Regions from separate parts of the Streptomyces sp. NPDC025806 genome, predicted to be linked through region 2. Evidence: riboswitches for the same ligand, from Rfam matches in the RefSeq annotation. Region 2 holds a riboswitch; each other region holds the start of a gene.
The links. A riboswitch is a leader RNA that binds a small molecule or an ion and turns the genes downstream of it on or off. The one in region 2 is predicted to bind S-adenosylmethionine.
Positions count from the first base shown of each region.

Region 1 (3,913 bases), on a different contig from region 2:
ACTCGGTCCACATCTTGCTGCTGCCGGGCATCATGCTCGGCCTGATGGTGGCGCACCTGATCCTGGTCTTCTACCACAAGCACACGCAGTTCGCGGGCCCCGGCAAGACCGAGAAGAACGTCGTCGGCATGCCGCTGCTGCCGGTCTACATGGCCAAGGCGGGTGGCTTCTTCTTCCTGGTCTTCGGTGTCATCGCGGTCATCTCCGCGATCGCCACGATCAACCCGATCTGGGCCATCGGCCCGTACCGTCCGGACCAGGTCTCCACGGGCGCCCAGCCGGACTGGTACATGGGCTTCTCCGAAGGCCTGATCCGTACGATGCCGGGCTGGGAGATCAACCTCTGGGGTCACACGCTCGTCCTGGGTGTGTTCATCCCGCTGGTGATCTTCCCGCTGGTCCTGGTCGCCATCGCCGTCTACCCGTTCATCGAGTCCTGGGTCACCGGCGACAAGCGCGAGCACCACATCCTGGACCGCCCGCGCAACGCCCCGACGCGCACCGCGTTCGGCGCCGCGTGGATCTCCTGGTACTTCGTGCTGATGATCGGTGGTGGCAACGACCTCTGGGCCACGCACTTCCACCTGTCGATCAACGCGATCACCTGGTTCGTCCGCGTCAGCTTCTTCGTGATGCCGGTCGTGGTCTTCATCGCCACCAAGCGGATCTGCCTCGGCCTCCAGCGCCGCGACAAGGACAAGGTGCTGCACGGACGCGAGTCCGGCATCATCAAGCGCCTGCCGCACGGTGAGTTCATCGAGGTCCACGAGCCGCTGAACCAGGACGCCCTGCACACCCTCACGGCGCACGAGCAGTACGCGCCGCTGGAGCTCGGCCCGACGGTCGACGAGAACGGTGTGGAGCGCAAGCTGTCGCGCCTGCAGAAGCTGCGCGCGAAGCTCTCGAAGGGCTACTACGGGGAGCACAACCAGATCCCCAAGCCCACCGCCGAGGAGTACAAGGAGATCACCAGCGGCCACGGCCACCACTGATCTCTGACGCTGTTCGCCACGGCAGGAGCCCCCGTCCAGGCACTGGACGGGGGCTCTTCGCCGTCCTGGCACTGGATAAGGTGGGAGCGCCCCTTTCTCACCTGTCCTACGCGTATCACCAGGAGCGGCGATGAGCGCTTTGACCCCCGCTGGAGGCGACACCGCGGCGGGCCGTTCCTGGCCCTCCGTCCTCAACGGCCTGCTGGAGGGCCGTGACCTGAGCGCCGACGACACCGCGTGGGCGATGGACCGGATCATGCGGGGCGAGGCCACCGACGCGCAGATCGCCGGCTTCGCGGTCGCCCTGCGCGCCAAGGGCGAGACCGTCGCAGAGATCTCCGGTCTGGTCCGCGGCATGTACGAGCACGCCAACGTGATCGAGGTGCCCGGCGAGACCGTCGACATCGTCGGCACCGGCGGCGACGGAGCCAAGACCGTCAACATCTCGACGATGTCCGCCATCGTGGTGGCCGGCGCGGGCGCCAAGGTCGTCAAGCACGGCAACCGGGCCGCCTCCTCCGCCTCCGGCGCCTCCGACGTCCTGGAGAAGCTCGGCGTCAACCTCGACCTGCCGCCCTCCCGGGTGCCCCAGGTCGCCGAGGAGGCGGGCATCACCTTCTGCTTCGCCGTGAAGTTCCACCCCGCGCTGCGCTACGCCGGCGCCGCCCGCGGCCAGCTCGGCATCCGCACCGTCTTCAACCTGCTCGGCCCGCTGACCAACCCGGCCCGGGTCCGCGCCCAGGCCGTCGGGGTCGCCGACGCCCGGATGGCGCCCGTCGTGGCCGGAGTCTTCGCCGAGCGCGGCAACTCCTCGCTCGTCTTCCGCGGCGACGACGGCCTCGACGAGCTCACCGTCACCGGCACCTCCCGGGTCTGGGTGGTGCGCGACGGCGCCGTGCGCGAGGAGCGCTTCGACCCGCGCGACGTCGGCATCGAGCCGGTCCCCATCGAGGCCCTGCGCGGCGGCGACCCGGCGTACAACGCGGAGGTGGCGCGGCGCCTGCTCGACGGCGAGCGCGGTCCGGTCCGCGACGCCGTGCTGCTCAACTCGGCGGCGGCGCTCGTCGCCGTGCGCCCCGGCGAGGGCACGCTCGCCGAGCAGATCGCGGCCGGCATGGAGCGGGCCGCGCACTCGATCGACAGCGGGGCGGCCAAGGCGGCCCTGGAGCGCTGGGTGGCCGCCACCCAGAAGTGACGCGGCACCTGCCTGACCGAGGGCGCAGTCCAGAATCTGGACTGCGCCCTTGCCGTTTCCGAGACGTGTGGCAGGATGCTTTTCAAGGTCATGAGTGACAGCGATTTAGGCCCCGGCTCGCTGTCCGGCAACCCTCCGTCCGTGGCGGGGTGCCCCGGGTGAAGACCAGGCCATGCGCAGCAAGGCGCGTGGCAAGCGCGGACCCCTCGCGAATCCTGGGGTCCTGGGTCGTTCGAGGGAGCAGTCTCGTGAGCAAGCGAATGCGTTAGGGCTTCTCGCCCCTTCTCCACCACACCCTCCGCCCGGCCGGGCCTCCGTGCCGCCGTGCGTCGAGGTCAACACCCGTACGCCGACGGCCTTTTGAGCACCGTCATATCCGCCGTGCGGGATCTCTCCATCCCTTCGCCTTGTCCTGCCGGGAGACACCCATGTCCGCTCACACCCCCTCCGCCGCCGTCACCGCCGCCTGCGCCGAGTCCGCCGACCCCGCCTGCGGCGCCCCGCTGCCGGTCCTCGGCCGCGACGTCACCGTGCCGCTCGTCACCGGCGGCGAAGTCACCTACGCCGCCCTCGACTACGCGGCCAGCGCCCCCGCCCTCCAGCGCGTGTGGGACGACGTCGCCGCGTACGCCCCGTACTACGGCAGCGTGCACCGCGGCGCCGGGTACCTCTCCCAGCTGTCCACCGACCTGTTCGAGAACTCCCGCACGGCCGTCGCCGAGTTCCTCGACTGCCGCGAGGACGACCAGGTCGTCTTCACCCGCTCCACCACCGACTCGCTCAACCTCCTCGCCCAGGCCCTCCCGGCCGACTGCCAGGTCTTCGTCTTCGAGACCGAGCACCACGCCTCGCTGCTGCCCTGGCGCGACGCCCGCGTCACCTACCTGAACGCGCCCCGCACCCCCGACGAGGCCGTCGCCACCCTGGAGCGCGCCCTCGCCGACCGCGACCCCTACGGGCCGGCCCTCGTCTGCGTCACCGGCGCCTCGAACGTCACCGGTGAGCTGTGGCCGGTGCGCGAACTGGCCGCCGCCGCGCACGCACACGGTGCCCGCATCGTCCTCGACGCCGCCCAGCTCGCCCCCCACCACCCCGTCTCCGTACGGGACCTGGACGTCGACTGGGTCGCCTTCTCCGGGCACAAGCTGTACGCGCCGTTCGGCTCCGGCGTGCTCGCGGGCCGCTCCGACTGGCTGACCGAGGCCGAGCCGTACCTCGCCGGCGGTGGCGCCTCGCGCAAGGTCGCCCGGCGCGCGGACGGCGGCGTGGACGTGGAGTGGCACGAGAGCGCCGCCCGTCACGAGGCCGGCTCGCCCAACGTCATCGGCGTCTACTCGATCGCCTCCGCCTGCAAGGCGCTGACCGAGGCGGGCTTCGACTCCCTCGTCGCCCGCGAGCAGCACCTGATCCGGAAGGTGCGCGAGGGCCTCGCGGCGGTGCCCGAGGTGAAGGTGCTGTCGCTGTTCGGCGACGACGCCCCGCGGGTCGGCGTCATCTCGTTCGTCGTCGAGGGCTGGAACTCCTCGCACTTCGCGGCCGCGCTCTCCGCCGAGTACGGCATCGGCGTGCGCGACGGACTCTTCTGCGCCCACCCGCTGGTGCGCACGCTGCTCGGCTCGGACCCGCAGCAGCAGGGGGAGTGCGGCGCCCCCGAGGCGGCGCCCGGCGAGAAGTCGCTGAACGCGATCCGCGTCAGCTTCGGCGCGGGCACCCCCGACGAGCACGT
Region 1 is NZ_JBVHMU010000001.1:349,066-352,978, forward strand. Features, by position in the region: gene qcrB (cytochrome bc1 complex cytochrome b subunit) at 1-992, shown strand, start outside; gene trpD (anthranilate phosphoribosyltransferase) at 1,123-2,187, shown strand; SAM riboswitch class IV at 2,274-2,391, shown strand; gene ACZ4E1_RS01590 (aminotransferase class V-fold PLP-dependent enzyme) at 2,616-3,913, shown strand, end outside.
Region 1: it holds a riboswitch for S-adenosylmethionine, as region 2 does, so the genes downstream of both, ACZ4E1_RS01590 (aminotransferase class V-fold PLP-dependent enzyme) here and ACZ4E1_RS05610 (IclR family transcriptional regulator) in region 2, are expected to answer to the same signal.

Region 2 (3,913 bases):
CTCCGCGGAATTCCACCTTTGGGAGAGAGCAAGCATGCACGCTGCGCGTACCCATGCCCCGACAGCCCCCGCACGCGGGAGAACCCGCTCGGGGCGGCGCCGTCTGCGGAACATCGCCGGCGCCGCCGTTCTGGCCGCCGGTGTCGTCGTGCCCCTCTCGGTGAGCTCGGCCGAGGCCGCGCCCGCCCTGCGCGAGGTGATGTTCGTCGGGAACAACTGGGACGGCACCGCCGACGTCATCAACCCCCGCGGCGACTTCACCAGGATCGGCCGGGTCAATGTCGTCCCCGACAAGTCCGAGCGACTGGCCGCCATCTACCTCAACCCCGTCAACCTGGCCGTCTACCTCGGGATCCGGGCCACCGCGGGCGAGGGGCACGACCAGCTCGTCGACGACCTGTACTCCACCCCCGACGGCCGCTCCCTGGTCGCCTCACGGCCCAGCTTCGGCGACGTCGTCTCCATCGACCTGACCACCGGCAAGGTGAACTGGCGGTTCGCGGTCGCGGGTTACCGCTCCGATCACATGGCGGTGTCCCCGGACGGCACCAAAGTCGCGGTCTCCGCCTCGCTCGGCAAGGTCGTGTACGTCCTGGACATCGAAACCGGTCGTCGGCTGGGCACGTTCGCCGCCGGCGACAAGCCGCACGAGAACGTGTGGACCGAGGGCGGCCGGTACATCTGGAACATGTCCATCGGCAACGTGGAGACCGCCCTCGACGACCCGCTCATGGACTGGACGAAGGGCGACCGCCGCATCACCGTCGTCGACGCGAACACCTTCGAGGTCGTCCGGACGATCGACATGCGCGCCCGCCTGGACGCCTTCGGCCGCAAGGACCTGTCCAACGCGGTCCGCCCCGCGGTCTTCAGCCCCGACTTCTCCAAGCTGTACTTCCAGGTCTCCTACTTCAACGGCTTCCTGGAGTACGACGTCGCCACCGACAAGATCACCCGGGTCAAGACCCTGCCCGAGAACCCGGCCACCAGTGACGACCGCACCACCTTCGTCAACGACTCGCGCCACCACGGCATGTCCATGAATCCCGACGGCAGCAAACTGTGCATCGCGGGCACCATGGACGACTACGCGACCGTCGTCGACCGGGGAACCCTCCAGGAAGGCCCGCTCGTCCCCGCGTCCAAGCCCTACTGGGCCACCGTCAGCGGTGACGGCCGCGCCTGCGTCATCTCCGAGAGCGGCGCCGATCAGGTGACCGCCATCGACTTCGCCACGGGGCGGAAGGTGACCTCCGTTCCGGTCGGCGACCACCCGCAGCGCGTACGGATCGCCCATGTCCCCGCCGACTGGACCAGCCCCACGGGCTGACCCGGCCGCAGTCGTCGTCAGGGTCGGTGGAGGGCCTCGGTGAGGCGGTCCGCCGCGTGGACGGCGGCCTCCGCGAGCCGGGCGCCGGGGTGGCGGGTGAGGCGTTGGAGCGGGCCGGTGACCGTGACGGCGGCCACGACACGGCGGCCCGGGTCGCGCACCGGAGCCGAGACGGAGGCCATGCCGGGTTCACGTTCGCCGATCGACTGGGCCCACCCCCGGCGCCGTACCCCGCTGAGCGTCCTGGCCGTGAAGTGAGCCCCTTGCAGGCCGTGGTGGTAGCGCTCGGGTTCCTCCCAGGCCAGCAGGACCTGGGCGGCGGAGCCGACCTTCATGGGGAACGCGGAACCGACGGGCACGGTGTCGCGCAGACCCGCGGTCCGTTCTGCGGCGGCGACGCAGACACGCACGTCCCCCTGCCGACGGTAGAGCTGAGCGCTCTCGCCGGTCCTGTCGCGCAGGGCGGTGAGGACCGGGCCCGCAGAGGTCAGCAGGAGGTCCTCGCCCGACGCGGCCGAGAGTTCGGCGAGCCAGGGGCCGAGGACGAAGCGGCCCTGAAGGTCCCGGCCGACCAGCCGGTGGCGTTCGAGGGCCGTGGCGAGCCGGTGGGCGGTGGGCCGGGACAGGCCCGTCGAGGCGACCAGCCCCGCGAGCGTGGCGGGCCCCGACGCCAGCGCATCCAGGATCACCGCGGTCTTGTCGAGCACGCCGACACCGCTGGAAATATCGGATATGTCCATGAAAAGAGCTACTCCAGTCTCGGGCCGCGACCGAGAATCCGGTCGCGGAGACCTCGCTCGGGCGAGGGAGGGGGTGATCAGCGAGGAAGGACCGAAGAGGTCGGCCGATGTGCCGCGGTGATCGCGAGACGGGTATGCGGAAGGCCCGGGGCGGAAAGAGCCGGGGCGAAGGTCAGCACAGAGAGCACCGTGTCTCCTCATCTTTTCCCGCGCCACGTTGGCGCGAGCCGGAGTTGGCACTGATCCCGACGGCACGGCGCGCAGATGGAGCACCGAGTCGAACGGGGAGTTGCCGGGGCTTCGTAGGGCCGGTCCCTCCACCCCTCTGGATGATTCGCGAAGACCATAGCAAGACTCCGGAGGCCACCTGCCGACGGCCACCACGGATCCGGCGGGCGAGCCCGGTCGGGGCGCCGTCGCCGACCCTGTACGGGACGGGCCCGCCCCTATGATCGCGCCATGGCGATGACAGGGCTGGACGACCGGGTGACGACGGCGGAGAACTACCGCCGCTTCGCCGAGAACGAGGCGGCGGGACGATCCCCCGCCTACGAGACGCTGGCCCTCGCGGTGGCGTCCGACCCGGAGGTGCTGGGTTTCCTGAGCACCCTCCCCGCCGACAAACGCCAGCCGAACCTGCTGTTTGCCGCGGCCCGTCACCTGCTGCGCGCGGCCCCCGACGCGGACACACTGCGGGAGTTGGCCAGCGCACAGGGCGGGCGACTGCGGGCGACGATGCTGACCCGGCGCACCCAGACCAACGAACCGGGCCGCTGCGCGACCCTCCTGCCCGCCCTGGCCACGCTCGACGGGCCCCTCGCCCTGATCGAGGTAGGGGCGAGCGCCGGACTGTGCCTGCACGCCGACCGGTACTCCTACGACTACGGCCACACACACCTGACCGGCGGCGACCCCCAGGCGCCGACCCTGCGGTGCCGGGCGGAGGGCCCGCACCCGGAACTGCGGATGCCCGAGGTGGCATGGGCGGCCGGGATCGACCTCAACCCGCTCGATCCGTCGGATCCCGAGGACCGGTCCTGGCTGGAGTGCCTGGTGTGGCCGGGGCAGACGGCCCGCCGTGAACGGCTCGTGTCCGCCCTGGAGACCGCGCGGCGCCGCCCCTTGCCCGTCCACGAGGGAGACCTGTTCGCAGCACTGCCGGGTCTCGTCCGGCAGGCCCCTCGGGACGCCCGGGTCGTCGTGTTCCACTCGGCGGTGCTGGCCTACGTGCCACCGCGGGTCCGCGCCGACTTCGCGGAGCTGACCCGCGAGCTCGGCGTCGTGTGGATCGCGAACGAGGCGCCCGGCGTGGTCGCCGACGTCGAGCCGCCCCGGTTCGAGACCTCGCCTTTCGTGCTCACCGTCGACGGCGCACCCGTCGCGTTCACGCACCCGCACGGCGACTGGATCCACTGGATGTAGCACGGACAGGCGCGCCCAGGCCGGCGTCGGCGGACCTGCCTCGGCGCACGCAGGTCATACCCAGGCCTCAGCGGTCACTCACCCGGCGGGGGGAGGGAGATCGTTCCGCCGGCAGACGCTGCCCGGAGCGGTGACTGCGACGGTCCGTACATGACCAGTGGTGAACCGACGACGGAGGCGCTCCGGAGCGCCTGGTGGCAGAGATGGCCGCTCTGGGTGGCCCGGACGACGACGGTGTGGGCGACGCTGTACGCCGGCTTCGGCCTCGCCTGCACGCTGAGCGGCACCTCTCTGAGCTACCACGGGGGTGCCTCCGCGGCGCCCGGGCTGGGGTGGGCAGTTGTGGCGGTGGGTGCGCTCGCCGCGGCGGTCAGCGGGGCGGTGGTCCGGTACGGGCTGCGGCCGGCGCTGCGGGTACTGC
Region 2 is NZ_JBVHMU010000002.1:433,567-437,479, forward strand. Features, by position in the region: gene ACZ4E1_RS05605 (YncE family protein) at 35-1,330, shown strand; gene ACZ4E1_RS05610 (IclR family transcriptional regulator) at 1,348-2,070, opposite strand; SAM riboswitch class I at 2,265-2,406, opposite strand; gene ACZ4E1_RS05615 (DUF2332 domain-containing protein) at 2,530-3,492, shown strand; gene ACZ4E1_RS05620 (hypothetical protein) at 3,643-3,913, shown strand, end outside.

Region 3 (3,913 bases), on a different contig from region 2:
GCAGCCCGCGCACGATGTTCTTGGACAGCTCCGTGCGGTCCACCCGCACCACGACCTTGCGCCCCGCGCCCACCTGCTCCCGCAGCGCCGCGAGCCGCTCCTCGACGTCCTCCCGGTGCGCCCGCTCCCGCAGGAACTCCGCGTCGGCCCCGAGCCCGTGCACCCCGATCTCCGTACCGCCGGGCCCGCCCACGATCCGCGTACAGCACTCCGTGAACGCGTCCGCCCAGCGCCGGGTCAGAAAGCCCAGCCGGTCCGCGCCGAGCATCCCGCGCAGGAGCTGCTCCGCGATGTCGTCCGGCAGCATCCGGAACCAGTCGACGGGCGCCCACGGCGTGTGCGAGAAGTGCCCGATGCGCAGGTCGCCGCGGAGTTCGCGGAGCATGCCCGGCACCAGGGCCAGGTGATAGTCCTGGACCACGACGGTCGCACCCGGCGCCGCCCCGTCCGCGAGGGCCCGGGCGAACGCCCGGTTGTACTCCTCGTACGCCGCCCACTGCCGCCGGAACTCCGGCCCGAACGACGGCTCCAGCGGGGTCTGGTACAGCATGTGGTGCACGAACCACAGCACCGAGTTCGCGATCCCGTTGTACGCCGCCGCGTGCACCTCCGGATCGATGTCCAGCATCCGCACACCCGGCTCGGTGATCCCGCGCCGCACCGCCTCCCGGTCCCCGTCGCCGAGCGCCGCGCACACCCACAGCTTGTCGTCGACGGAGCTGAGCGCGGACACGAGCCCGCCCCCGCCCCGCTTGGCCGTGACCGCGCCGTCGTCCCCGACGACGTACGAGACCGGGCCCCGGTTGGACGCGACAAGAACCTCAGCAGCACCAGGAGTGGAAGCCATACGGGCACGCTAGCCCGCCCCGGAAACCCTCAAACGTAACGACGCTCACGCCACCCGACGTTCAGGCCACCCGGCGCTCGCGGTACTCGTCGATCTCCGCCATCGGAGGCCGCTCCTCCGTGTCCACGTCGTGCGTACGCGGCTCGAAGCCCTTGTCGCCGCGCTCGAACTGGGTCAGCACCGGCCGCACCAGATGCCCGCGCGCGAGCCGCAGCTGCGCCGTGCGGTAGATCGCCGCCGCCATCCGGCCGAGCGCCTGCCCGTCCTGGTGCCGGTGCTTCCTGACCCCCACGTCGACCTGCGCGAGCGCGTCCAGGCCCACCGTGTGCAGCGCGTCCACGAGCAGCCCCAGCTCGACCCCGTACCCGACCGGGAACGGCAGCTGTTCGAGCAGCGATCTGCGGGCCGCGTACTCGCCGCCGAGCGGCTGCACGAAACCGGCCAGCCGCGGCCAGTGCAGATTGAGCAGCGGCCGCGCCACCAGCTCGGTCACCCGGCCGCCCTGTCCCGCGGTCCTGCCGGAGGCGGGCTCATCGAACTCGGTACCGAGCGGCCGGTCGTACATCGCCTTCACGAACTGCACGTCCGGGTCGGTGAGCAGCGGCCCGACGATTCCGGACACGAAGTCCGCGGAGAACTCCTTGAGGTCCGCGTCGACGAAGCAGACGATGTCGCCGGAGGTCACGAGGAGCGAGCGCCACAGCACCTCGCCCTTGCCGGGCCGGGCCGGGATCCGCGGCAGGATCGCGTCCCGGTGCACGACCCGCGCGCCGGCCGCCGCCGCGACCTCGGAGGTCCGGTCCGTGGACCCGGAGTCCACCACCACCAGCTCGTCGACCAGCGGCACCGCCTCCGTCATCAGCTCACGCCGGATCACGGACACGATCTGGCCGACCGTCGCCTCCTCGTCGAGCGCGGGCAGCACGACACTCACGGTCTGCCCCGACGCGCGCTTCGCGGCGATCAGCTGGTGCGGCGGCCGGTCCGCCACGGACCAGGAGCGCTCGCCCAGCCAGCGCTCTACCTCTTCCAGCACGGTCGGCTGCTCCTCACTCCGCGTGGTGGTGCGGGACGATTTGTGATCCATCTCGCGGTTCGGACGACTATCTCAAGCGCCCGAGCCGTCGGTTACAGTCTTGAACAAGGCCGGGGACCACCGCATGCCGGGGTCACCGTGAGCCGCGCTCAACAATCGAATACCGCTCATCCAGAGGGGCAGAGGGATACGGCCCGTTGAAGCCCCGGCAACCCTCCAGCCGGTCTCGTAGGACACCGCAACTGTCCATCGCGAGGCTCCCGGCTAGGGAAGGTGCCAAATCCGTCTCACGGCGAGATGCGTCGTGAGGAAGATGAGGAGAAAGGGCCTCGCCTCTCATGGCTGTACAGACTGTCGCCACCGGAACCACCCCCTCCGCGAACGCCGGGAAGACCGTGGACCTCGGTCCCGCCTCGGGCCTCTCCTGCCGCGAGTGCGGTGCGAAGTTCGAGCTCGGCCCGATCTTCGCCTGCGTCGAGTGTTTCGGGCCTCTGGAAGTCGCGTACGACCTTCCCGTCGGCGACCCCGAGGCGCTCCGCAAGCAGATCGAGGCCGGCCCCGCGAACATCTGGCGCTACGCCCCGCTGCTGCCCGTCCCGGCCGACGTCGCCGAGAAGCCCAATCTGAACCCGGGCTGGACCCACCTGGTCAAGGCCGACAACCTGGCCCGTGAACTCGGCGTCGAGCAGGGAAAGCTGTTCGTCAAGGACGACTCCGGCAACCCGACGCACTCCTTCAAGGACCGCGTCGTCGCCCAGGCCATCGAGGCCGCCCGCGCCTTCGGCTTCACCACCCTCTCCTGCTCCTCCACGGGCAACCTGGCGGGCGCCGTCGGCGCCGCCGCCGCCCGCGCCGGCTTCCGCTCCTGCGTGTTCATCCCGCACGACCTGGAGCAGGGCAAGGTCGTCATGGCCGGTGTCTACGGCGGTGACCTCGTCGCCATCGAGGGCAACTACGACGACGTGAACCGCTTCTGCTCCGAGCTCATCGGCGACCCGCTGGGCGAGGGCTGGGGCTTCGTCAACGTGAACCTGCGCCCGTACTACGGCGAGGGCTCCAAGACGCTCGCCTACGAGATCTGCGAGCAGCTCGGCTGGCAGCTCCCGGACCAGCTGGTCATCCCGATCGCGTCCGGTTCGCAGTTCACGAAGATCGACAAGGGTCTGCAGGAGCTCATCAAGCTCGGCCTCGTCGAGGACAAGCCGTACAAGCTCTTCGGTGCCCAGGCCGAGGGCTGCTCGCCGGTCTCCGTTGCCTACAAGGGCGGCCACGACGTCGTCCGCCCGCAGAAGCCGAACACGATCGCGAAGTCGCTCGCCATCGGCAACCCGGCCGACGGGCCGTACGTTCTCGACATCGCGCGCCGCACCGGTGGCGCCGTGGAGGACGTGAACGACGAGCAGGTCGTCGACGCGATCAAGCTGCTCGCGCGGACCGAGGGCATCTTCGCGGAGACCGCCGGCGGTGTGACGCTCGGTGTCACCAAGAAGCTCATCGAGGCGGGCCTCATCGACCCGTCGCTGACGACTGTCGTGCTGAACACGGGTGACGGTCTGAAGACGCTGGACGCCGTCGCGGAGAGCTCTCAGGCCACGGCGACGATCCGGCCGAGTCTCGACGCGTTCCGGTCCGCCGGTCTCGCCGAGTAGTTCCCCGCCCCACTCCTTTTGCCGAAGAACAGCCGAGGTGAACCCATGAGTGTCAACGTCCGGATCCCCACCATTCTCCGTACCTACACGGGCGGGCAGGCCGAGGTGCCGGCCGAGGGCGCGACCCTCGCCGACGTCATCGCCGACCTGGAGAAGAACCACACGGGGATCGCCGCCCGGGTGCTCGACGACCAGGGCAAGCTGCGCCGTTTCGTGAACGTGTACGTGAACGACGACGACGTCCGTTTCGAGCAGGGGCTGGAGACCGTGACGCCGGACGGCGCCGGCGTCTCGATCATTCCCGCGGTCGCCGGCGGCTGATCGCCTCGACCGTCCGGGATTTCCCTGACTTACCCAGAGTTACCAGAATTGCCCCCTCCG
Region 3 is NZ_JBVHMU010000006.1:142,511-146,423, forward strand. Features, by position in the region: gene ACZ4E1_RS16120 (alpha,alpha-trehalose-phosphate synthase (UDP-forming)) at 1-847, opposite strand, end outside; gene ACZ4E1_RS16125 (glucosyl-3-phosphoglycerate synthase) at 909-1,883, opposite strand; SAM riboswitch class I at 2,048-2,203, shown strand; gene thrC (threonine synthase) at 2,222-3,532, shown strand; gene ACZ4E1_RS16135 (MoaD/ThiS family protein) at 3,578-3,853, shown strand.
Region 3: it holds a riboswitch for S-adenosylmethionine, as region 2 does, so the genes downstream of both, thrC (threonine synthase) here and ACZ4E1_RS05610 (IclR family transcriptional regulator) in region 2, are expected to answer to the same signal.